Regions from separate parts of the Paenibacillus sp. sgz302190 genome, predicted to be linked through region 2. Evidence: riboswitches for the same ligand, from Rfam matches in the RefSeq annotation. Region 2 holds a riboswitch; each other region holds the start of a gene.

Region 1 (8,233 bases), on a different contig from region 2:
ATTAATGCAGTTGAAAACACTTTTTTCATCGTATTACCCCCAACTAATAAATTTGACTACTTCTTTAGACTGCTTCACGAAAGGCCAACTTGTAGTGTCACCATGAAGGAATGAAAATATGTAACGCATTCATGTGTCAATTGTACCATCAATTCCAAGGGCGGAAAAGTAGTTTCCCCGTTATTGCGGCACAATTCGTCATGTCATACAAGGTAACATAATCATGTTTGTGACTGGCTACAAATAGGTGTAGAGCCCCAATTCCCGATTATACTACCTGTGGTTGATAAAATCCATATCATTTCCGTTAACTTATTTTGTCTTTCATTAATTGAATGAATTCCTCAGGATGCAGCGGGCTGCTGAAAAGCTTGCCTTGAGCTTCCGTGCATTGCATACTTTGCAAATGTTCGAGCTGCTCCTCGGTTTCCACTCCCTTGGCGATCAGATTAAGACGCAGACGCTGCGCCATCATGGCGATCGCTTCCGCCAGCAGCTGATTTTCGCCGTCTTCGGGAAGGTCGCGGACGATCGTGCTATCGAGCTTGACGCTGTCCATCGGCACCCGGTCGGCGCCGCTTCTGGTGAACAGGCCGGTGCACAAATCGTCCATGGCGATTCGAAATCCGAAAGCTTTCAATAACTTCAGCTTCTCGCCGGTCTCCTCCACGCCGGAAGAAGATATGTCTTCCGCCAAATCGAGCTCGATCATGCCGGGCTCAAGGCCCGTTTCCTTGATGGCGTCGGCCACCAGATCGATGAAGCCTCGGTCCCTGAACTGTGAAGCGGTTACAGCGACGGTCAGCCGTAAAGGAGGATATCCCGCGTCCAGCCAGCTTTTCGCCTGTTGGCACGCTGTTCGCAGCGTCCACTCGCCGATGGCGGTCATCAGGCCGGTTTCCTCGGCGACGCGCACCCACTCGCTGCCCGGGATTTCCCCCTGCCCCGGACAGTGCCAGCGGATTACCGCCTCCATTCCGATCAGACGTTTGCCGGAAAGCTCATATTGCGGCTGATAGTACAGCTCCAGTTCGCCATTGTCCAAGGCGGCGCGAAGCGCCCGCTCCATGCGCTCCGGGCCTGCCGGCTCGGCATTTATTTCTGCGTCATAGAAACGGAGGTAATTTTCCCCATGCTTCTTGGCCGCATACATCGCTTCGTCCGCATGCTTCATTAACTGCCGCGGCGTCTCCCCGTCATACGGGTACAGCGCAATCCCCATGCTTGCCGAAACCGCAAAAGGGCTTCCCTCAAGCACAAAAGGCTCCTCAAGCGCCGCCTGAATACGGGACGCTGCGAGGCGGACATCCTCCTGCTTCATAATATGAGGCAGCAAAATCGTAAACTCGTCCCCGCCCTGACGGTATACGGTATCTTCTTCCCCAAGGCTGCTTGTCAGCCTTTGGCCGGCCTGCCGGATGAGCATGTCGCCATAAGCGTGCCCGAGCGTGTCGTTCACATGCTTGAAACGGTCCAGATCCAAAAAAACAACGGCAACCAGTGTATTGTGGCGCTTGGCATGCAGCAGTGACCGCTCCAGACGGTCTTCGAACAGCCTGCGGTTCGGCAAACCCGTCAAGGAATCGTGATGCGCGATGTATTCCATTTCCATGCTCCTGCTCTTATAATGCTCCCGCGACGCAGCCAACTGCCGGATCCCGTAGACGAAAAACATGCACAGGACCGTATGAGTCAACAAACTTGCGAACAATTCGGACGCAAGAAACACGAATGAAAGCAGCAGCCATGCGCACGCCGCTGCCGCCAATAAAACAATAGAAGCCTTTCGCTTGACGAGAAAAGCGGAGCAAGCAAAGCCCGCAAACAATATCCCGGCCAGCCAGCCCATTGCATGGAACGATGCCGAGACAAGCAGATTCGCCGTCAGCAGACTGACGCCAAGCAGGCACAAATATTCCCACGCAAAGTTAATTGCATGCCGCTCCCGTTTGGATGATGTACCGCCGTTCACGCTTATAACCTCCTCCCCCCAAACCTGTATAAAGAAGAAAAGGCTATTCCATCACATGGAATAGCCGCAGGTAGTACCTGTTAGGTATAATTCAACCCTTCGGCAGCCCAGCTGTCCTAGTTGAATGCAACCTTAGACCTGCGGCTTTGCGTCCTTGCCTTTCGGCAAGTTTGCCTTTTTTCGAAAAATATTCGAGTTTTCTGGGACTTATTTACTATACCATATTTAACCAAAATTAGCTAATAGAATCTTCCGGTTCTGCTGTAAATCGGAAATTTTCAAATGAGCAGATTGAACAGCTTCGGATCCTTGTTAATCTCGATGTAGCCGTAATCTTTGCGCGAGAGACGCTCGATAAGCCCGTGGTAGTCGTCCTTGTTTTTCAACTCGATGCCGACCAGCGCCGGCGCGTCGTCTCTATTGTTTTTCTTCGTATATTCAAATCTGGTAATATCGTCGGAAGGCCCGAGAACTTCCTCCAAAAACTCGCGCAAAGCACCGGCGCGCTGCGGGAAGTTCAAAATAAAGTAGTGCTTAAGCCCCTCGTAGATCAACGAGCGCTCCTTGATTTCCTGCATCCGGTCAATGTCGTTGTTGCCGCCGCTGATGACGCAGACTACGTTTTTGCCGCGGATTTGTTCCTTGTATGCGTCAAGCGCCGCAACCGGAAGCGCCCCGGCAGGCTCGATCACGATCGCATTGCTGTTGTAAAGCTCCAGAATCGTCGTACACTCCTTGCCGGCTGGCACGATAACGATATCCTCGACATTCTCCTTGCAAATCTCGTAATTCAATTGCCCTACCTGCTTCACGGCCGCCCCGTCGACGAATTTGTCGATCGTTGCCAACGTGATGACTTGTCCCAGCTTAAGCGCCTCAGACATGCTTGCGGCGCCCTCCGGCTCTACGCCGATAATGCGCGTCTGCGGAGCTACGCTTTGCACATAAGTGGAAATTCCCGAGACAAGTCCGCCGCCGCCGATCGTGGCAAAAATAAAATCCGGCGTCTCAGGCATCTGGTTCATAATCTCAAGACCGACCGTGCCTTGTCCGGCAATCGTGCGCGCGTCGTCGAACGGATGAATAAACGCCTTGTTCTCCCGGGCGCAGTACTCCCTGGCCTGAGCGGAGGAATCGTCAAAGGTATCTCCTGTAAGGATGACCTCGACAAAAGCTCCGCCGAACAGCTTGACCTGCGAAATCTTTTGCCGGGGCGTCGTCGTCGGCATGAAGATTTTTCCTTCGATGCCCAAGTGCTTGCAGGAAAAAGCGACTCCCTGCGCGTGATTGCCGGCGCTGGCGCAGACGACTCCCGCCGCCCGCTCCTCGGGAGACAAGCTTTGAATGACATTATAAGCTCCGCGAATTTTGAACGATCTCACGATCTGCAAATCTTCGCGTTTCAAGTATACGTTGCACTCATACAAGTTTGATAAAAGCTCGTTGCGCTGCAGGGGCGAGGGCTCGATCACTTTGCTGAGCACATGATTCGCCTTGATGATGTCTTCCAGACCTACTCTTCCATTTACAGCCATGCTCTTCTGCTCCTTTTGCCGTGTTCGCACAAGATTAAGTTTTAAAGCCTATTGTAACATATCTTGCAGGGCTGGGAAGCACACGGGGAATAATTTTACACGGCGGGTTTCGGAAAGCGGGAACCGTTTCCCGTAAAAAAAACAAGCACACCGGCGATGCGGCATGCTTGTTCCATAAGGATTTAGTATACGTAACGGGGTCGCTGGTCCTGAAGATCGGCGCGCTTTTGCAGGTAGCGGGAGAACGCTACGGCAGCCTGTGCTTTTGTCACTTCCTGCCCGGGCTCAAAGCTGCCGTTATTCAGCGACATGATATCCAGACCGACGACAATCGCAGCTTCTCCGATATTTTTCAGCTTGGCCGCATCCGCAAAGTTTTTGTTGAAAACATTCTCGTATTTCGTCAAGCTTTTGTAACCAAGCGCCTTAACGATGAGCTGGGCCATGTCTTCGCGGGTGATTTTGGCTTCCGGATTAAAATCCTCGCCAGGAACCAGCAATCCGCGGTCGACCGCATTTTCGACATAGGCGAAATATTTGGACGTGCTTTGCACATCCGCGAAGGAAGCTGCGCGTGCCGCAGGGTAATAAATGCCGCTGTTGCCTCCGTTCATCGCAATGACCAGCATTTTGATCAATTCCCCGCGAGTGATGGCTTGATCCGGGTTCACCTTGCCGTCTTTGACGTCAAGCGCTTGATAGTCCAGCATCAATTGCAGCTCGTTCTTCGCCCAATGATTCTCGATATCGTCCACTTTCACGCGTTCCAGCGAAATGACTTCGCCGTTGGAGGCATTGACCCACTGCCCCGTCTGGGCGTTCAGGAAGAACTGTTCGCGCGTGAATTTCGGAATCAGGGAGTAGACCAGTTTAGCCTCGAGCTTTTTATTGTCTCCGCCCACAGGAGCGCTCGGAACGCTTTCTCCCGCTGCGATCATCAATCTGTATTTCTCGATGGGAATGCCCCCTGGAGCCCCGCTGTTCGCTACCACATAGTTCAGCTTGATCTCATACTGCGATAGCAGCGTTTCTTTCGCTTTGTCGAGGGCGATCACTTCGGGCTTCTGCTTCGGATACGGCAAATTGGTAATCGAATTGTAGTAATTCAAGATCGCGCCGTCAGTCCGGTCAATGCTCACATTCACACTCTCGTAATTGGCGCTCACGCCATCGATAACCCGTTTGAAATTGAACTCCCAGGTGCGCTGCTGTTTCAATTGTTCGGCAGGTATGTTCTTTTCTACAGGTGCGCTCATTACGAGCTGGTCCGTGTAAGCGGGCAAATTCTTTTTCACAAAATCGATGGCCGACGCTTTGGCTGTATCCAGCGCTACCTTGCCGTCAACCGGCTTGGTCCCGTCATTTGGATAATTAATGTACTTGTTGAAGCTCATAATCTCGCCGGTTTTGCTGTTCACCGCAGCCCAGGCGCCGCTGCCGCCGATTTTACCCGTCGAATCGTTCTCCGCCGCCGGCCGGCTCCAGTTCAGGTTCCAGCTTGAGCTGCTCTCTCCCGTCTCAGGGGAAGTGACCTCGTTGTAGGAAGCGTCGCGCAGCTTGTAGTCATCGGGCAGCTTGAACGCATCGGTTACCTTTTTGACGGCTTCTTCCTTGGTCAGATTCAAATTGGAAGCCGGTTTACCGGACAGCGGTTGCTCTGTAAGCGGATTTTTGTCACTTGCATAAAGAGACTGGGAAAAAGCGCCCTGGTTCCAAACTTCGCCGTTCACAGCGTTCAGGGCGAATGGGACTAATGTGTAGGCAATGAGCGGTTTTTTCTCGCCTTTTGCTTCATAAGGGATTTGATAGGCTAAGGTAACGTCGGCTTTGTCTTTGAAGGTCTGGGCGATTTTGTCCTCGCCGATCGGCGTCACATTCGTCTCGAATGTCACATCGTCATCCCAGTTGTAATTGTAGCCGGTTACCTGCCCGTCCCCGTTCACAGTGACATTGACGCCGTTCTCCATAAACGGAATGCCGTTAACCGCCCGGTCAAAACGGATGTTGTACTGATAATTTCCATTCAGAGGGGTGCGGAAGGAATCCTCTTCCGTCTGGTTGTACAGCAGTTCCTTCTGCTTATCAGGATTCACCTTCCCGATCCATGCGGAAGCGATCGCTTTGGCTCCTTTGAAATCGACTTTCGGCGGGTAGCTCAATTTATGCTCGGGATCTTTGTCGTTGATCGAATATCCGACCATTTCTCCGCTAATACCGTTAATCGTAACATGCAGATCGCCTAAATACTGGTCTTTCACTTTCTTCACGAAACTTAAGTTCCAGTTCGGAATGCTGTGTCCGTTCATTACATAATAAGCGTTCAGGTTAGCCGACTGCAGCGTATACCCATCCGGAATTGCAACGTATTTCCTGGCAAGTTCAAGGGCTTGGTCTTTAGTAATTTTGGGCTCGAGCTGTGCGGTGTCGTCGCCTTTGATGGGCAATCTGATAGCTTGAGTCCCTACTGCGGCATCATTCGCCCATGCCTGCGGAGCCGCAGTGAGCAGAAGCGCTGATGCGATAGCGACGGTTCCTGCTTTTTTGACCAGTTTCAAATGAATCTTCCTCCTCGTACGCTTAATAGCGATAAACTTTTCCAGTTCTACACCCTAGACGCCGCCATCCGAAAAAAGGTTGCTGGCCAAACGCCATGAAAATAAAAAATAACGGAAGCGTAAATCCGCCCGCCAGACTCCTGGGGCAGACCAGAGGGGGCCCTGACTGGGGGCGCAGCCGCTTGGCAGGCCGAAAAACCTGCGAAAGTGCAGGCTGCTCGATAAAGTCGCGACACTTTGTTAGGGTTAGGGGAAACAGTGAGCCCCTAATTTGGGGGACAGCCGCTTTTTCCGGGCGCGCTTCTCCCAGCGTAGGTTATGGAACTGCGCAACCGGTCAGGAAGCAGCTTGGTAGAGAGAAAACCTGCGAAAGTGCAGGCTTTTCATCGAAAATTGACTTATTTTGGCGAAAATCCTGCAAAAGTGCAGGAATTTTCGCTAAAAGTGAACCTGAGCCCCTATCTCCGCTGAAAAACCTGCACAATTGCAGGAATTGTTCGTGGCCAGCGATCAAGGACGCAAATTCATGTATTTTTGCAGGTTTTATTCTTGCAGGCGGGCAGATTTTGGTTATCGCCTCTGACGCGGGGCTTTTTGGGCAGCCTGCTATTGTGCAGGAATTCCCGATCAAAACGGGTCAGAGCTTATGTATTCGCGGAAATTGCTGCATTTTTGCAGGAAAATTCGGTTGCAGCGTATCAGCGAGCAAAAACCTTTTGCAGGTTTTCCTCGTGCTGCAAACAGATGTGCCATCTCCTGACGCGATACCAGGCTGCTTCACATACGTTTGGCACCCACTGGGCATCCAGACTTTCTCAAAACTCCGAAGCACACGGTTTGTTCCCGAAATGACGTTGTAATCTCGAATATACATTTTTTCATCTTTTAAAATTTTGTAAGCAAATAATAATTTGTAACAAACTATAGATTATATGTTATACTGACAGAGTAAGTATTCTAACATATAGAAGGGAAGTTTTGATTCATGGCAACTGTACTTTACATCACCGCACATCCTCTCGATTCTCAAGCATCTTTCAGCCTTGCTGTAGGAAAAGAATTTATTGAAGCATACCGCGAAGCAAATCCAACGGATGAAGTTATTCATCTGGACTTGTATAAAGAAAATATCCCGCTAATTGACGCCGAGGTTTTCAGCGGTTGGGGAAAACTTCAGTCAGGTTCTTCTTTCGATCAACTGTCCGCTGCGGAACAATCAAAAGTAGCTCGTCTTGGGGCACTCGTTGATCAATTCGTAGCCGCCGACAAATACGTTTATGTTTCTCCAATGTGGAACTTCTCGTTCCCTCCGGTTTTGAAAGCATACATCGACGCTACTTCAGTTGCGGGTAAAACTTTCAAATACACCGAAAATGGTCCCGTCGGCCTGCTGTCCGGCAAGAAAGCCCTGCATATTCAAGCTAGCGGCGGCGTATATTCGGAAGGTCCTGCGGCTCCATTAGAATCGGGATACAGTTATTTGAAGAAAGTTATGCAGTTCTATGGGGTTCAATCGCTCGAGGGGATTTTTGTCGAGGGAACGTCATCGGCAGAGAAAGCTCCGGCTATTAAAGAAAAAGCAATCGCAGATGCCAAAGAGGCAGCAAAACGCTTCTAAACGACTCCCGGCTTCCTTAGCGGAAAGACCCCTGCTACAAGCAGCGGGTCTTTTTTTGCCAAAAAAAAAGATCAAGGGCTCTCAAGCCCTTGATCTCATTCAGGATTTTGCATCTGCTGTCCCCAGAATCCGCATTAGTTCCTGCAATTCTCCCTGCGTCAAATTTCTCCACTTGCCTGTCTTCAGATTGCCGAGATGCATGTGCATAATCCTCACGCGCTGCAAACGCACGACCCTGTACCCGAACACTTCGCACATGCGGCGAATTTGCCGGTTCAGCCCTTGCGTCAGGATAATGCGGAACACTCTTTCGCCCACCCGGTGAACCTCGCAGGGCTTCGTAGTCGTGCCCAGAATTTTGACACCGCCGGCCATCCCCTGCAAAAACATCGGTGTGACGGGTTTATTGACCGTTACGATGTACTCTTTATCGTGATTATTTTCCGCACGCAAAATTTGGTTGACGATATCGCCGTTATTGGTCAGCAGGATCAATCCTTCCGAATCTTTGTCCAGCCTTCCGATGGGGAAAATTCTTTCGGAGTGCCCGACA
Region 2 (8,233 bases):
AAAGCTGGACTTGCAGTTTACTCCCGATACGAGCTACAGCGATAAACTGAACATCGCCCTTGCTTCCGGAACTTTGCCTACGCTTGTGTTTGTGAACAATGCCAAAGTATCGGCTGTCGCCAATGCGATCAACGGAGGCGCTTTCTGGGAAATCGGCCCGTATCTGAAAGATTATCCGAATTTGAAGCAGGCGAATCCGACTGTGCTGAACAACACTTCGGTCAACGGCAAATATTACGGTCTTTACGTATCCCGGCCGATCGGACGGATGGGTATCAGCTACCGGAAGGATTGGCTTGACAATCTCGGCATGCAGGAACCGAAGACGATCGACGAATTTTACGCGATGCTCAAAGCGTTCACCAACAACGATCCGGATAAAAACGGCAAAAACGACACTTACGGGATGGTCGTGACCAAATACGGCGGACCGTGGGACATTATGCAAACCTGGTTCGGCGCTCCGAACAAATGGGGCGAAAAAGACGGCAAGCTGGTTCCCGCCCAGTTGACGCCGGAATATATGGAAGCGCTCAAATTTTTCAAAAAGCTGTATGACGAGAAGCTGATCAATCCGGATTTTGCGGTATACGATTCGGCCAAATGGAACGATCCGATCATTAACAGCCAGGCCGGCGTAGCGATTGACGTTACGGAGCGCTCCTATCAAATCGATGAGAAAATGAAGCAGATCAACCCCAAAGCCAGCATCGACATCATCGGCGCCGTAAGCGGTCCGAGCGGGCTGCACAATTTACCGACGGCTGGGCACAACGGGATGTTCCTCATTTCCAAATCCGCCGTAAAAACCGAGGCCGACCTCAAAAAGGTGCTTACGTTCCTGGACAAAACGAACGACAAAGAGATGCAGGCGTTGATCAACTACGGTATCGAAGGCGTTCATTACAAAGTGGAGGACGGCAAGCTGGTTACGCTTATTTTGCAAACCGACCCGATGACGCCGGATATTAACAACAAAGGCATCTCGCAAATTTTGTCTTCGATTCCGTACATGATACCGGACATGTTCAAACCGTCCACACCGCTTCGCCAGAAGTCGAACGACGTGCAAAAAGCGAATGAAAAAATTATCGTCACCAATCCCGCCGAACCGTTTACAACCGCCACCTACACGCAAAAGGGCACGCAGTTGGATCAGGCCGTCGAAGACGCGCGAACCAAATTTATCGTAGGCAAAATCGATGAGGCCGGCTTTAAAGCCGAAATGGAGTTGTGGAAAAAGAACGGCGGCGATGCGTATACAAAAGAAATAAACGATGCCTACGCCGCTTCCAAGGCAGGCAAATAGCATACAGCGAATGGAACAATTCCTCGCGGCGAAGGTCCGGTCATCCGTATGTGGCCGGACTTTCACCGTGCAAACCAAAGGAGCGCGATGGCAATGGCAGCGGTAAACACCGGAGGCACCAAAGGAACGGTTTGGCCGTCCGAACGGCGCAGTTTTACGGATTTGATCACGGGTGCAACCGTCACACAGCTGACGAATCACAATTCGCACAGCTACCATATTTATTTTACGAACAACGGCTTTTATGGCAACGGCAAGCTGATCTTCGGCTCGGACCGCGGGAATGCCGCCAATCTGTACAGCATGGATCTGCACAGCGGCGCCATGACTCAATTAACGGACTTGGAGCGCGGCCGCGAATCCCGGATTCAAGGCGCTTTTCTTCATCCTGACGGCCATGAAGCGTACTTTTACTATGACAATTCGATTCGCGCCATCGATCTGGAAACGTTGGAAGAGCGGATTCTTTTTACGATTCCCGCGAACTACAGATTCGGCAGCATGAGCTGCACCGCGGACGGGCGGTGGTTGTGCTTCGGGCTGAACGAGGATTTGACGGACCGGATCGCGCTGGATACGAAGAACGGTTACCTCGGCTTTGAAGCGTATTTCCGCGCGAAGCCGCACAGCATGATTATGGCGGTTTCACCCGCGGATGGGAAGGTGAACAGGCTTCATGAAGATAAGCTGTGGATCGGCCATATCAATACGTCGCCGACGCAAGCGAATTTGCTGACTTTTTGCCACGAAGGGCCCTGGGAGCAGATCGATCATCGGATTTGGGTACTGGATATCGCGACCGGGCGGTATTGGAAGGTGAAGGAAACGCTGCCGAATGAATATGTCGGGCATGAATATTGGCTGGCGGACGGTGTTCATATCGGTTACCACGGTTTTACCAATTCGCTTGACGATCATACCGGGAAAATTATCGGGGCCGTCAAGTACGACAACAGCGGCGCCGAGCAGTACAAGTTTCCTTTTCAAAATATGCATGTGCACTCCAACGATTTGTCCCTTGTCATCGGCGACGGCCAGCAGACGAACGCTTATCACGGCGACCAGTTCCAGGATACGCTGCAGGTGTGGCGAAACGACGGTTCCGGGTTCAAAGGCCCGCGCATTCTGTGCAAGCACAGGGGAAGCTTCCACACACAAAATCTTCACGTTCATCCGAGGCTAAGCCCGGACGGCAGGCAGGTGCTGTTTACAAGCGATATGTCGGGGTACGGCAATTTGTACATAGCCGATATTCCGGAGTTCGAATCCCTCCCCGAAATGCCGGTAAAGCCATGATGAGCGCGAAAACGAAAAGCGTGAAACAGAAAAGCGACAAACCGAACTTGCTGCTCATCTTCACCGACCAGCAGCGCTGGGATACGTTAGGGGCATACGGCAATACCGCGATACGAACGCCGAATTTGGACCGGCTGGCGAGCGAGGGGGCCGTATTCGAGCATGCGGTCACCCCTTGCCCCCTTTGCGCCCCGGCGCGGGCAAGCGTAATGACCGGATTCGCTGCGGGAAAGACGAACGTCTTCGATAACGAATCTGCTCCGGCTGTTGCCGACGATGAGTCGATCGCGGCTTATTTGGCCAAAGCCGGCTATTTCAGCCAGGCGATCGGGAAGATGCATTTTACGCCGGAAGGGCAGACGTACGGCATGGAACATCTCATTTTGTCGGAGGAGATGAGGGGGGTGCGCACCGTGGAGCGCGTGGAAGACGTTCGTTTCGACGACTACGACCGGTACTTGATCGAGCACGGCGCCTGGGGCTGGGAGAAGCCGCCGGAAATCGGCTATAACGAATTGAAGCCGCTTGTGAACGGGCTGCCCAAGGAGCTCCATATCACGCAGTGGTGCGGGGATCGGACGGTACATTGGCTGAAAAACGAAAGACCCGCGGACAAGCCGTTTTTTTTATGGACATCGTTCGTCAAGCCTCACGCTCCTTTCGATTGCCCGCAGCATTTGACCGGTCTGTACGACCCGGAGAATTTGCCGAAACCTTGGGTGTCGGACAATGACGGTACCTCCAAAAATCCGTACATCGAATCGCACCGCCAAGCGATGGAAGCCGATCTGTATTCGGAGCGGGCGCTGCTTAGAAACAGGGCGTATTATTACGCGAATATTACGTTCATCGACGAGCAGATCGGCAGAATCATGAGAACGCTGGATGAAGAGGGGCTGGCTGACAATACGCTCGTTCTGTTTACTTCGGACCATGGGGAACTGCTTGGCGACCATCGATTATGGTTCAAAAACTTCGGGTATGAGGGCAGCCTCCACATCCCGATGATCGCCCGGTGGCCCGGCGTGATCGCACCCGGCACCCGCTGCGCCGAGTTGACGACTCTGCTGGACATTTTTCCTACTTTCGTGAACCGGGCAAGCGGGCACCGCGAAGACGACGGCCGCCCCGGAGTGGATCTGTTGAAGCTGCTGGCGGAACCGGCTTCCGTTCGCCGGGATTTCGTCTGCTCCGAGTTTTACGTGCCGCCCAACTATATGCTTCATATCCGCAGTAAGGAATGGAAATATTTGTATTACCAAAACGGCGGTTACGAAGAGCTGTATCATCTCGCGAATGATCCGCACGAGCTTGTCGATTTGGCGGAGGATCCGCTTTTTGAGCATGTGAAAAGAGAGCATCGGGCAGCGGCGGTCCAGTGGATCCGCAGCTACGGCAATCCTGAAATCGCGCTCGATGAAACAGGCCGGGAGTTGAAGGCGATCCCTTATCAAGCGCAGGCCCCTTCATTGAATCCGCGGCCGTTCTCGCGTATGCCGTGGGATTCCAGAATCCCGCCCTCGCTGCTGCCGGAAGGGCGGAGGTCCTGGTTCTGGCAAGCGTTGGGCGGCGATTGGAGCGACGTTATAAGGTCTTTAGGCCCGAAGGATTCGTGAGGGGCCGGGGTTTCGATTTTGAGTGCAGGAGGTAGATGCTTTGTTCGAACAATATGAAATCGTGGAGACGCTGTATGAGAACCCGCTTGCTTCACCGGCGGATATTGCGGATTTTCGCCTGGAAGGAAGTGCGAATATATCTTTTCCCCAGGGCAGGATGCGGATGGAGAATGCCCTGGATGCCGGTGAAGGGCAGAGAGCCAATTTTGTGCTCTGGTGCCCGGAGACGTTTCCGGACGGCTTGTCGATCAGTTGGGATTTTTGGCCGGTCAAGGAGCCGGGGCTTTGCATTCTTTTTTTCAGCGCGGCAGGCCGCAGCGGCAAAGATATGTTCGACCCCGGGCTCGAGCGGCGGGTAGGCGTCTATGACCAGTACCACCACGGGGACATCAATGCTTATCACATCTCCTATTACCGCAGATTATGGGAGGAGGAGCGCTCTTTTCATACCTGTAACTTAAGAAAAAGTTACGGTTTTCATCTGGCCGCGCAAGGGGCCGATCCGCTGCCGCCCGTGCTCGACGCGAGAGGGCCGTATCGCATGCGCGTGCTCGTTCATGGCGGGGAGGTGCTGTTCGCCATCAACGATCTTTTGGTGCTTAAATGGAAGGATGACGGTACGACTTACGGCCCTATCCTCGGCCAAGGGCGGATCGGGTTTCGCCAAATGGCCCCGCTCATCGCCGAATACCGCAACCTGCAGGTGCATCGGGTGAGAGAAAAAGGTTCCAATTAGCGCGTTCGAACGGGTCGCAGGCTGCCGACGGATCGTATCGGGAGCCTGCCTTTTTGTTGCCAAGCGACCTTGTGCCCCGCTTCAGTTCAGCAACCCTTGAGGAAAGGAACGGGGTGGGGAGAAATCGTTTCAGTGGCGATTTTTCGCGAAATTTCGCATACTTTGGATAAAAATTGAAATTTATATTGATAGTCAACAAGAGTATGGGTTATTATGGATAGAGTTATGGATCGAATGTACTATTTTTTATAGATTCGTCTACCTATGAACCAAGTGAAAATGAAAAGGCAAACTTGCTCGAAAGACAAGGACGCAAAGCCACGGACCTACTTTTCCGGGATGCATGTCGCAAGACATCTCTGGAGAAACGGCCGCCGGGTTACCACAAGCGGTTGGTTTTTTGTTGTTGAAAGCAGCTCAGAAAGCGAGATGACATGCGAGATGCCGACCTTCTTTTACCAGAGATCACCAAGAATTATTTCCGAAAGGAGGCTTTGAAACGAAATTTTTAAGTTGATAATCGATATAGTTACGGTTCTGATCAGTTCCAATCGGACTTCAAAATCGGCATAAAGATAAGAGAGGAAGGGGGCTAATCCGTAGGTATTAGGTTAAAATTCAACAATGTAAGGCGCTATTATTTTGAATGCTGACTGTTTGCAATTTTTTGGTGATAATATCACTTGATTAGCTTAACCGTTTATTGAATTCTTATTTTATATTACTTGAGGTGAGTTATTTTTGAAAAAGATTACTTCATTATTACTAATATTAACAATATTATTCTCCATATTGTTCAAAGATGTTGATAATACCATTTATGCGGCGGATACTTCCAACACAATAAAAGTAACTTCAATAACTGCAAATTATGGTGATATGTATTTCAACCCTACATTTACCGTTACCGGAACTAATTTGCCTTCCTTGGAATACAAGACAAGCATGAGTTACGGTGGATATGGATATAGAAATTTCATGTTGGTAGAGAGTAATGATGCACGTAATCCGAGTGGAATACAGATTGGTTACAAGGATAATAATGTAGGAATAAACGTTATCTCTAGTTCCAGCACACAAATGGTATTTCAAATCAGTGCAACAACCCCATCACACTATACCAGTAATATAGATTTGTATTTAGCACCATCGGGAAGTACTGTTCAACAACATCCAAGTTTTTATGTAGGAAGCTTTAATTTGAGTACATTAGCTCCCAATACAATAAAAGTAACCTCAATAACTGCAAACTATGGTGACATGTATTTTAACCCCACGTTTACCATTACCGGAACTAACTTGCCCCCCTTGGAGTATATGACATATATGAGATTCGGTGGTGAAGGGTATAGAAATTTCATGTTGGTAGAGAGTAATGATCCACGTGATCCGAGTGGAAAACAGATTGGTTACAAAGATAGTAACGTAGGAATAACTGTAATCTCTAGTTCCAGCACACAATTAGTATTTCAAATCAGTTCAACTGACCCATCACATTATACCAGCAGTATAGATTTGTATTTAGCACCATCGGGAAGTACTGTTCAAAAACATCCGAGCTTTTATGTAGGAAGCTTTAATTTGAGCACATTATCTCCCAACACAATAAAAGTAACCTCAATAACTGCAAACTATGGTGACATGTATTTTAACCCCACGTTTACCATTACCGGAACTAACTTGCCCCCCTTGGAGTATATGACATATATGAGATTCGGTGGTGAAGGGTATAGAAATTTCATGTTGGTAGAGAGTAATGATCCACGTGATCCGAGTGGAAAACAGATTGGTTACAAAGATAGTAACGTAGGAATAACTGTAATCTCTAGTTCCAGCACACAATTGGTATTTCAAATCAGTTCAACTGATCCGTCACATTATACCAGCAGTATAGATTTGTATTTAGCACCGTCGGGAAGTACTGTTCAAAAACATCCGAGCTTTTATGTAGGAAGTTTTAATTTGGGTACATTAGCTCCCAACACAATAAAAGTGACTTCAATAACTGCAAATTATGGTGACATGTATTTTAATCCCACGTTTACAGTTACTGGAAATAATTTGCCTCCCTTAGAATATTGGGTAAGCATGAGATACGGTGGGTATGGATATAGAAATTTCATGTTGGTAGAGAGTAATGATCCACGTAATCCGAGTGGAAAACAGATTGGCTACAAGGATAATAATGTGGGAATCACTGTTATCTCTAGTTCCAGCACACAATTGGTATTTCAAATCAGTTCAACTGACCCGTCACATTATACCAGCAGTATAGACTTGTATTTGGCACCATCGGGAAGCACTGTTCAACAACACCCAAATTGTTATGTAGGAAGTTTTAATTTGGGTACTGGCAATTTCTCTAGAGTTCCAGAAATAAATCTCTCTGGAGGTAATGCAATTTCCAAGATACAAACTTTAGATTCCAGAATAATGGACGAACAAACATTTGAAGCTGACCCAGTAAACACGGCAACTGGAGCGCACGAGATTACAAGATCGTTGCTTACGGTAAATGGAGAACTTCCACTCAGCTTCAATACTCACTACAATTCCCTTTTACTTAATGTTGGCCCATTAGGAAAAGGTTGGAGCCATGACTTTGAAACATATTTGGAAAAGCAATCAAGCGGAAATATCATTGTTCATTGGAATGCAAACCGTCAGAATACTTTTGCGAGAAATAGTAGCGGACAATACACCAGCTCAGACTTGAGCGTCAATTATGATAATCTAGTTCAAAATAGCGATGGAAGCTATACTTTAACCCTCAGGGATCAAACCACATATCTGTTTAACCCTACCGGTCAAGTCACAAAATTATTGAATGGTCATGGACAAACTTATCAATTTAGTTATGATAATGCAGGCCGATTAATTACTGTGAATGAACCTGTTTCAGGACAAGCCCTTCAATTTTTTTATAATACAAATGGGTTAATGAATCGAATTAAAGATGTAGTGAATCGTGAAATATCTATTACCTACGATGCTAATCAAAACTTAACGTCCATCGTAGATGCAAATGGAAATCCTACAAATTATACGTATGATAGTAATGGGCGAGTATTGACTGTAACGGATTCAGATGGGATTGTTTCCTTCATAAATACTTATGATGATAGAGGCAGAGTAATCTCACAAAAAGATGCTTTGGCGAATCATCCAGCTACTCTATTCAACTATGATGAAACAAGTTTGCCTGGAAATATAATTACTACGATAACGGATCGTAATGGTCAGAAACATGCAGTAACCCATAATGGTTTTTATGAG
Region 3 (8,233 bases), on a different contig from region 2:
TAGATGTCAGCGTATCTTTTTCTATTTCAAATAGCCCTCTCATAGGAATAAATATTAAGGATAGAGTGAACGTTGAGAAAATAAAAAAGGGCTCTGTAGTCAAAAAAATAATTAATGATTAAAAGTATTCAAAAATCTGACAAAGAGAGAGAACGTCCGGCACACCACAATGCGAGGTTCCGCCCGTATTGTGGTCTTTTTTTTACCACCTGCCCTGTGGCAGCTGCTTTTTGCCTCTCAGACGCTCCCGGGCCAAGGGCTTGATTTTTCGACAAATATGCGACATATTTATCACTAGATTACTGTTTCATAGAGATAAAAATAGAGAATAAGAACTACCGAGAGAGAGGGAAACCATATGATTACCAAGCAGTTATCTCCGCTCGTCCAGGCATTAGACCTTAAGCCCCATCCGGAAGGAGGATGGTATAAGGAGCTTTGGAAAGCTGCTTTTGAAATTCCGCAGCCTGTTCTGGGCGAGTCTTATTCCGGGCCGCGCTTTGCCGCGAGTTCGATTTATTTTGTGCTTCATCCGGAGGAGTTTTCGGAATGGCATACGGTTTTGTCGGATGAGCTGTGGCTGTGGCATTCGGGCAGTCCGCTGCTGCTTTCTTTGGGCGGAGACGCCGATCAGCCGCAAGCGCAGCAGGAAATCATTCTCGGCCCCGACGTGTTGAACGGGCAGCGGCCGCAAGCGCTCGTGCCGGCCAAAGTATGGCAAACGGCAAAGCCTTTGGGCAGCGAGCCTGTATTCGTATCCTGCGTGGTCGCTCCGGGGTTTCACTATGACGATTTTAAGCTGATTCAAAAATAGGATTGAAAAAAAACGGAGCCCGCTCACAGCGGCAGGCTCCGTTTTGTTATTTTTGCAGTTCCGCGCGGTTCGTTTTCCTTTGGGCGGCGAAGCGGAACGCCGCTTTAAGCACGGACGAAACGACGAAGTAAATGAACAAAATCCGGAAGGTTTGATAGCCGGATACGACCGACAGCTCGGCGCCGATCTCATGGGCCATGATGCCCATCTGGTCCATGCCGCCGGGCGCCATGCTGAGAAAGCCGGTTGCTCTGGATACCGAGTGCAGCCGGGTCAGAAGCATGCTCAGGCCAAGCGAGCCGAGCACCAGAATGGCTCCGCTGGCGATCGCCAGCGAGATCGTCCGGACTTTTCGCTCCAGTTGGTTCGGCTTCAGCAGCAATCCCACATAGCTCCCGATCATAAACTGGGAGATGTTAAGCAGGGCGGAAGGCAGCTCGGGACCGTAAACTCCCGCAAGGTGAACGACTGCGGTGCCGACCATCGGCCCCAGCATATACGCGGTGGGCAGTTTGATTTTACTGCCTACCCATGCGCAGATCAGGCATACCGCCACATATATCCAGATGTTGGGGAATAGTGCGGCCCAAGCAGCTTCCGAAGTAGCAGCAGCGCCCGAGGCGCCTGTATGGTTGCCTCCCAGCACCGGACTGAAAAGCAGCAGCGGAACGAAAAAAACGATCATCATCAACCGCGTCACTTGAAAAAAAGTGACGATGGTCAAATCGATCTGCTTGAACTCCTCTGCGAGCGTAATCATCTGCGTGAGCCCGCCGGGGATACTCGCGGTCATCATCGTCGGGAAGTCGATCCCCGACAGTTTGGATATAAAAAAGGCGATGATCGCGCATAGCGCAATCAATGCGACGGTCATCATCAGCATGGAAGGCAGTTGATGCACGATTTCGATGAGCGCCGCTTTCGTCAGCGACAATCCGATGGAATAGCCGACGATCACAATCCCTGCGTCGCGCACGTAAGAAGGCCAGTAGAGCGGCAGCTTGGCCCATTTGGAAGCCAGCAGCACGGCTATCATCGGCCCCAGCAGCCACGGAATCGGCATGCGAATAATCGTGAACAAGCATCCCCCGGCTGCGGAGACGAGGCAGGTCAAGAGAAAGCGGGCCGCCTTAGAATCCGGAAGTTTAACGGCCATGATGCATTCGACTGAAATCTAGGTGAAACGGGTCCATCATAGAAATTCGCTCCCTGTCATTCGTTATAAATACCCGGTCAAAACAAAATTATAATTATCATAGCAACTATCTGTTCAAAAGTAAAATACGAACAGACGCCTCCCGAACAACCGTGTATACGGGATGGAGGCGTCTTTTTGCTACCCTTCAAATAGCCAGGTCCAGCGAAATCGTACAGGTGGTGCCTTTTCCTTTTTCGCTTTTGACTTCTATCGTACCTTGCATTTTCCGAATAATGCTAAAAGAAACCATGGTCCCTAGCCCGGTTCCTTTTTCTTTCGTCGAATAATAAGGGGTTCCCAGGCGGTCGACCTGCTCTTTTGTCATCCCCGTTCCGGTATCGATAATGGAGATGACGGCATGCCGCTTCATTTTTTGCAAATGAATCGTTAATTGCCCGCCGCTCGGCATCGCTTCAATGCTGTTTTTTCCGATATTCAAGAAAGCTTGGCGCAGTTTGGTTTTATCCCCGTGAACGAGCAGCTGTCCATCCGGCGATTGCGTCAGTATGCGTACGTTTTGAAAATTGGCAAAAGAGGCAAGAACGTTCGTGATGTAGTCGATCTCGCTTTTCAAATCGATAAGTTCGACGTTGTCCGACTCCGGTTTGGCAAAAGTCAAATAATCTGAAATAATTTGCTGGGCCCGATCCAGCTCATCCAGACAAATTTTTTGATAATACTGCCTGCTTTCGTTGCTGATTTTTTCGCTCCCCATCAATTGAATGAAGCCCCTGACCGAAGTAAGCGGATTCCTGACTTCATGGGCGACGGAAGCGGCCATTTCGCTGGCGACTTTGAATTTCTCATTATTCGTAATTTCATCGCGCTGGCGCACATTTTTTTTGAAAATTTCCAGCATGTAGACGTAAAGCCCTGCAACGAAACATTGCAGCAAAATGGTTCTATAACCGCCCGGAGCCACGTAATCCGCCCACGCCTGATTATTTTGTATCAAATACAAATAAACGGTTTGAGCCAGCATTCTAATGATGAAGTAGACAACGACTGAGGAAATGATTTTCTTCAACAACGAGAACGTTTGGAAATTTTTGATATACAATAACATCACGCAAAACGCGGGGATGAGTGCAAGAATGTACTCGATTTGATGAGGGCTCCCCATGAAGAACCGGCAAACAATCAAGGTGACAAATAGCAGCAGGGAGACGTAAGCGCCTCCATATAAAGAGCCTATGATAAGCGGAATACCGCGGAAATCGAAGGTGAGTTTTTGGATCATAGCAGGAAAAAACATTGTTGCAACCAGTGCGGAGCCAAAAATAATATAAACGGCAACCCGGTTATACAAATGCGTACGTTCGGCTTTGAAGACATGGACATATAACGCTATCGGGAGGAAAACGAGGAATACATTCAATAATAGGTCTTTGTAGTAGTTAAGCATACATCCTCCTGGTCTCGATCCCCATTATAATAAGTCAGTTGCCATATTGAGGGAGTTTGGATACATCAATCGAGACCTGCTTGGATTCTTCCATAAGCACTAGCTTCATCTTCTCCCAAGATGCATGAATGACAGGAGCAGGAGGCGTAGGCACATCTGCGAAATGCGCCCTAATAGTGTCAATCAGCAGTCGCTCAAATTGCTTTTCATCCATCCCACACACACCCTGAAATTCCGTTTTATTCTACTATTATATGGAAAAATTGTGCTTGTTTTCATCGTAAATATTTTGCGTGTTTGTGCAAATGGTGTTGCGTGATTGTGCAAATCGGATGAAATAAGATTGATCAAAACAAGCGGGTTTAAATTGCATTTTTTAATGATATATGTGTTGTTTTGCAATCAATATTGTGAGGGATGTGTGTTTTTTGTGGAAATCTGTTAGATTATGGGTTAATATGGAACTTGTATTGAATCCAATGTACTATATTTGTAGTTTCAAATACCTAAATGACCAAATGAAAATGAAAAGGCAAACCTGTTCGAAAGACAGGGACGCAAAGCCACGGGCCTACTTCTGCGGGGATATGTCGTAAGGCATCCCTCAAGGAAACGGCAGCCGGGTCACCGAAACCAGTTGGTTTTTTTGTTTTGAAAAAAGTAACTTTTTTACTGTGGAGGTATAAAAATGAAAGTTCAATTAGTTACAACAATAGCGGTTATCGTGCTGCTCGGAAGTTCAATTCACGATGTCAAAGCCGATACAACCGCCGCCGCACCGGCAACAAAGTCAACGAATATTGCCGGCACGGTTTCTGCGGGCAGCTTCAGCGATACGAAAGGGCACTGGGCGGAGGCGACCATCGCCGGTGCGGTTCAAAAAGGGTACGTGGACGGCTATCAGGATCATACCTTCAAACCGGACGAACAAGTAACGCGGGCAGAATTTATCAAAATGGCGGATTCCGCGCTTCATATTTCAGTTTCGGGTGCCACCGTCGGCAGTGATTGGTATTTGCCTTACGTTAACGCGGCGGTCAGCGCGGGGATTCATGAGTGGAGCGACTTTACGATCGGGGACTGGAATACGCCGATGACCCGCCAAGAAATGGCGCGCATAGCGGTTCGGGCGGCAACCGGCGACAAGAACACGGAGGACAAGAAGTGGATGTATCTTGGGACCAAAGCCGGTCTGATCACAGGCATGGATGACACCGGCACGCTAGGGGAGGATCAAACGACAACCCGCGCCCAAGCGGCGGCAACCATTGAGCGCATCCTTTCCATTAAGGGCGGCCAGACGCTTTCTGTTGACAAACATGCCGTATCGAGGGCTGAGATTGTATGGCATAAAACCAACGTTATTACGATGCTTCCCCGTTATTTTGCAAAGACGTTGAAAGACGAGAAATTTCATGATGAATTACTTACAACGACAACTGCCGATGGAAATATGTCATGCAGCGTTAATAGATACGTTGTAGTCGATTTGGACGATCCGAATGATCCGAACCGAAATCTTGTTCCAAGTGATGTAAGCGAGTTTCAATGGAAGGACTTTAAAACGGGGGAATGGGTGCAATTGAAAGGTAATAATTACATCATTGTTACTGAAGCTACGATGAAGATTAATAGCTTTCCAGCTAATATAACAAGTGTAACTGGATGCAGCGCAGGTATTCCGGATCGCGCTTATGATGCAACTGGGGACTTAAATTCAAAAGGGGCATTGAGTAGAATTGCAGGTATCAATATTCCCTTTAAAAAAGCAGGTCATGAGGCTACATTTATTACTTACGATAGCACTTATAGAGGAAATACAGGCGATATGATTAACGAAACACGATATTTCTTTGAGGCCGTACCTAGAGGGAATCTAACTCCTACAGCGGCAGGCGGGCAAACCAGAGTTGTCTTTAATAGTATCAATGCTAATTCTCCAACATTAATCTACACTGGCATTTTATCTGATTAAACTAACTGTAGGGTGAGGTTATTGAAAAAACTATGTTTACACTTTGTTGCAATTTTGACTATTGCATTTTTAGTGGTTCCGATATTACCACAGATAGCTACAGCAGCTCCAATAAAACTAGGTGACATTGATTACTCTACTAGTGTTGTGCAAGCTTATACACCGCCAGGGAAACCAGCGGGAGAACTTGTTACATATGATCACTTCAATTATTCAGACGTGACCATTATTCCATCACCAGGAAAAACCGTGCAAAGCGCTTGGTTGCAGGATAAAAACGGGAATGTTTATGAATATCTAACAAAGTCGAGTGGGAACAATTGGCACATACCAACGATTACAGGGATTGAGAAGTCGTTCACCACTTCGGCTATTCCATGGAGTGCTTACTTTGGATGGTTCCGCGATCCGGGTTGGCCTGATCCGCAAAATCCAGGACAAACATTAGGGTATGTCTGGATGTATGATGATAACAATTCACGTACCTATTATTCAACTTACCCATTAATTACTGATCGTCCTGTTCCAGAAATGTATCCAACGGATAGTGCTTACCATTATATACCGGGGGTACATCCAGGTGTCCGCTCTAAAGATATTAATAGTGCAACTGCGACTATACATCATTCTGCAAACATTTCAGTCTCCTCGCTGGTTATGGATGAAGATCAGTCAGTAATAATCGATTCTGACAAGGCAGTAAATGTTAGGGTGGGACCATCGGACATTGTTTATGACCCTTCTGTAATGATAGACCCAACATGGCAAAACCATGCGATACCTGAATCTAGTATTATTGATAAGGGGCCAGATTTTATTGATCTTAGTTCTGGTACGTTCAACTTCCATATTAAGGCTTCTTTTGATAATAACAAGTACCAAGAGGATTCAAATGGGCCTGATGGCTTGGTTATTAAATGGTACGATGGTTGGAAAATCACTTTTCATGGTTCTTTGTGGTACGTGCCAGATCTTTCTATTTATTACGATGAAGATGGGGCACCGCCGACAACACCGCCCAACAGCTGTTCCTTCATGATCGGCCCCCCGATCAAAGGAACGATCAACCAGGACGCCGTCATGGACCCTGCGGCCAGCGGCGTGCTTCGCGCGGATATGCGGGATGTAGAAAGATTTGATGTATTAAAAGGCATCCCGACTTCGGAAAGCCTCTATGCGAACGCATTGGGGCTGAATTATTTATTTCAAAATCAATTCGCGAATATGACCGGTGAAGTGACCTACTCTGTTCCTGTGAAGAAAACATATGTATGGACGGTTTCAGGGGGACCGATGGCCCCACCCGTCACCATGACTCAAACCGTGAATCAAACGATGACCGTGACACGTCCGTATTCGTACTGGCGAATCGACAATCTGGAAGTGTACGAACTGGAAAAAGCCACAGTCAGCAATTATGCGCTAGGCGGGTACGGCGGGACCGTAACGCTGGATGCCACCGGCTATACAGGGCCGACTTTGCAGTCCGGCAACAACGACGATGTAGCCACGCACGTGCATCCGGCCTCCTGTAACAGCGTCGATCTCGGTACAGGCGGTGGCCCTCCACCGGGAGGTACGCCGCCGGAGTTTCAATCGGCGGCGGAGAACGCCGTGGGTCGCAACCAGGTGAACAACGATCTGGTCGTTTTTAACGGCGTTACGATTATGGAAAATGCCCGGCACCCCGATCAGGGACAGACGCCGGGAACGATCCCGCAGCCGACGATGATCGGCCGGGATGTGCTGTACGGCAATGGCTACGTCGTCAGCAATTCGCTTGTCAACCGGGCGGACCAGCCGACGACCGGCACGATCTATTACCCGCTGATCCCGGGGAATGTCAAAGGCGGATCGGATAAAACGTATCCGATCGACGGGATTAATCCGGTGACGGTGCATACACCGGTGGTCATGTACCCGTCTGTGACCGACGATCAGGCGCACAACGAAAAAGTCGTGCCCACCGCAGGCCGGGCGGCGGTCATTTTGGACCGGCCGTTCACGGTGTTCGTGCCGACGACCGGCCAGCATGACGCGTACCCCGGCTTCGGCGGGTACGGGGTCACGGGCGGTTACGGCGATTATGCCAAGTACACCGCCAACAAGCAAGTCCGCTTCGAGTTCGACGTCTGGAATGCGGACAAGTCGGCGTACATCGTGGCGGGGACATGGGTCGACATTCCGGTGAATCAACCGGACATGACGTTCATCATGCCGACGTGGATCGACGAAGGGTTTTATACAGTTCATTTTCGGTCGATTGCGATCAATGCGCCTACGAACTTTACGACACAAACGAGCGCCAATTTCGATTGGCCGAATCACGTAGCGACGAACACGATCCCGGTAGAGGTGATCGGCAGGCTGTACGATTTTCATATCACGGATATCGGCGACTACGACTGGCAGTACGTGTTCCGCACGAGCGACGGCATCTCGCCGACAGGCGTTTCGTACTGGACCGGCACGAACGATATCGACGGAAGCCCGCGGGGCAACAGCTATCCGTATGTGCTGCCGATTCACCCGGGAAGCCACCCGTTTCCGGGCTATGACCATACCGTGTCGATCAAGACCGGGTATCATTTTAAATTCGACTTGAAGACGAAGGGAAATATGTTCGGACGCCGGGATGGGATTCGGATCACGCCATCGTTTTATTTTGTGAATAAGGATGGCACGGGGCGCATTCCGGTGGATTTGTACTACCACGCCTACTCGGAGAAACCGGTGAGGTATTTTGTAAAAATCGGCTCCGCGGACGACAAGCAGCAGCGGCATGTGCTGCTGAACGACACGATGCGTAATGTGCCGGGCGAAGAGCTTACCGATACGGCC

Evidence for each region. Region 2 has a riboswitch for cyclic di-GMP ahead of AC6RNO_RS12810 (RHS repeat-associated core domain-containing protein). Riboswitches for the same ligand answer to the same signal wherever they lie in the genome.
Region 1: linked by a shared signal. The riboswitch ahead of AC6RNO_RS32515 (EAL domain-containing protein) and the one ahead of AC6RNO_RS12810 (RHS repeat-associated core domain-containing protein) in region 2 are both predicted to bind cyclic di-GMP.
Region 3: linked by a shared signal. The riboswitch ahead of AC6RNO_RS32560 (S-layer homology domain-containing protein) and the one ahead of AC6RNO_RS12810 (RHS repeat-associated core domain-containing protein) in region 2 are both predicted to bind cyclic di-GMP.

Annotation. Positions count from the first base shown of each region.
Region 1 is NZ_JBZYAO010000047.1:49,791-58,023, forward strand. Features, by position in the region: gene AC6RNO_RS32510 (BMP family lipoprotein) at 1-29, opposite strand, end outside; gene AC6RNO_RS32515 (EAL domain-containing protein) at 308-1,972, opposite strand; cyclic di-GMP riboswitch class I at 2,071-2,157, opposite strand; gene ilvA (threonine ammonia-lyase IlvA) at 2,251-3,507, opposite strand; gene AC6RNO_RS32525 (YcdB/YcdC domain-containing protein) at 3,690-6,062, opposite strand; gene AC6RNO_RS32530 (hypothetical protein) at 6,245-6,922, shown strand; gene AC6RNO_RS32535 (FMN-dependent NADH-azoreductase) at 7,048-7,680, shown strand; gene rluF (23S rRNA pseudouridine(2604) synthase RluF) at 7,780-8,233, opposite strand, start outside.
Region 2 is NZ_JBZYAO010000009.1:87,482-95,714, reverse strand. Features, by position in the region: gene AC6RNO_RS12830 (extracellular solute-binding protein) at 1-1,309, shown strand, start outside; gene AC6RNO_RS12825 (oligogalacturonate lyase family protein) at 1,403-2,605, shown strand; gene AC6RNO_RS12820 (sulfatase-like hydrolase/transferase) at 2,602-4,221, shown strand; gene AC6RNO_RS12815 (DUF1961 family protein) at 4,262-4,957, shown strand; cyclic di-GMP riboswitch class I at 5,234-5,344, shown strand; gene AC6RNO_RS12810 (RHS repeat-associated core domain-containing protein) at 5,699-8,233, shown strand, end outside.
Region 3 is NZ_JBZYAO010000048.1:865-9,097, reverse strand. Features, by position in the region: gene AC6RNO_RS32585 (hypothetical protein) at 1-122, shown strand, start outside; gene AC6RNO_RS32580 (cupin domain-containing protein) at 362-814, shown strand; gene AC6RNO_RS32575 (AbrB family transcriptional regulator) at 861-1,970, opposite strand; gene AC6RNO_RS32570 (ATP-binding protein) at 2,158-3,417, opposite strand; gene AC6RNO_RS32565 (hypothetical protein) at 3,452-3,631, opposite strand; cyclic di-GMP riboswitch class I at 3,939-4,049, shown strand; gene AC6RNO_RS32560 (S-layer homology domain-containing protein) at 4,106-5,392, shown strand; gene AC6RNO_RS32555 (DUF5704 domain-containing protein) at 6,299-8,233, shown strand, end outside.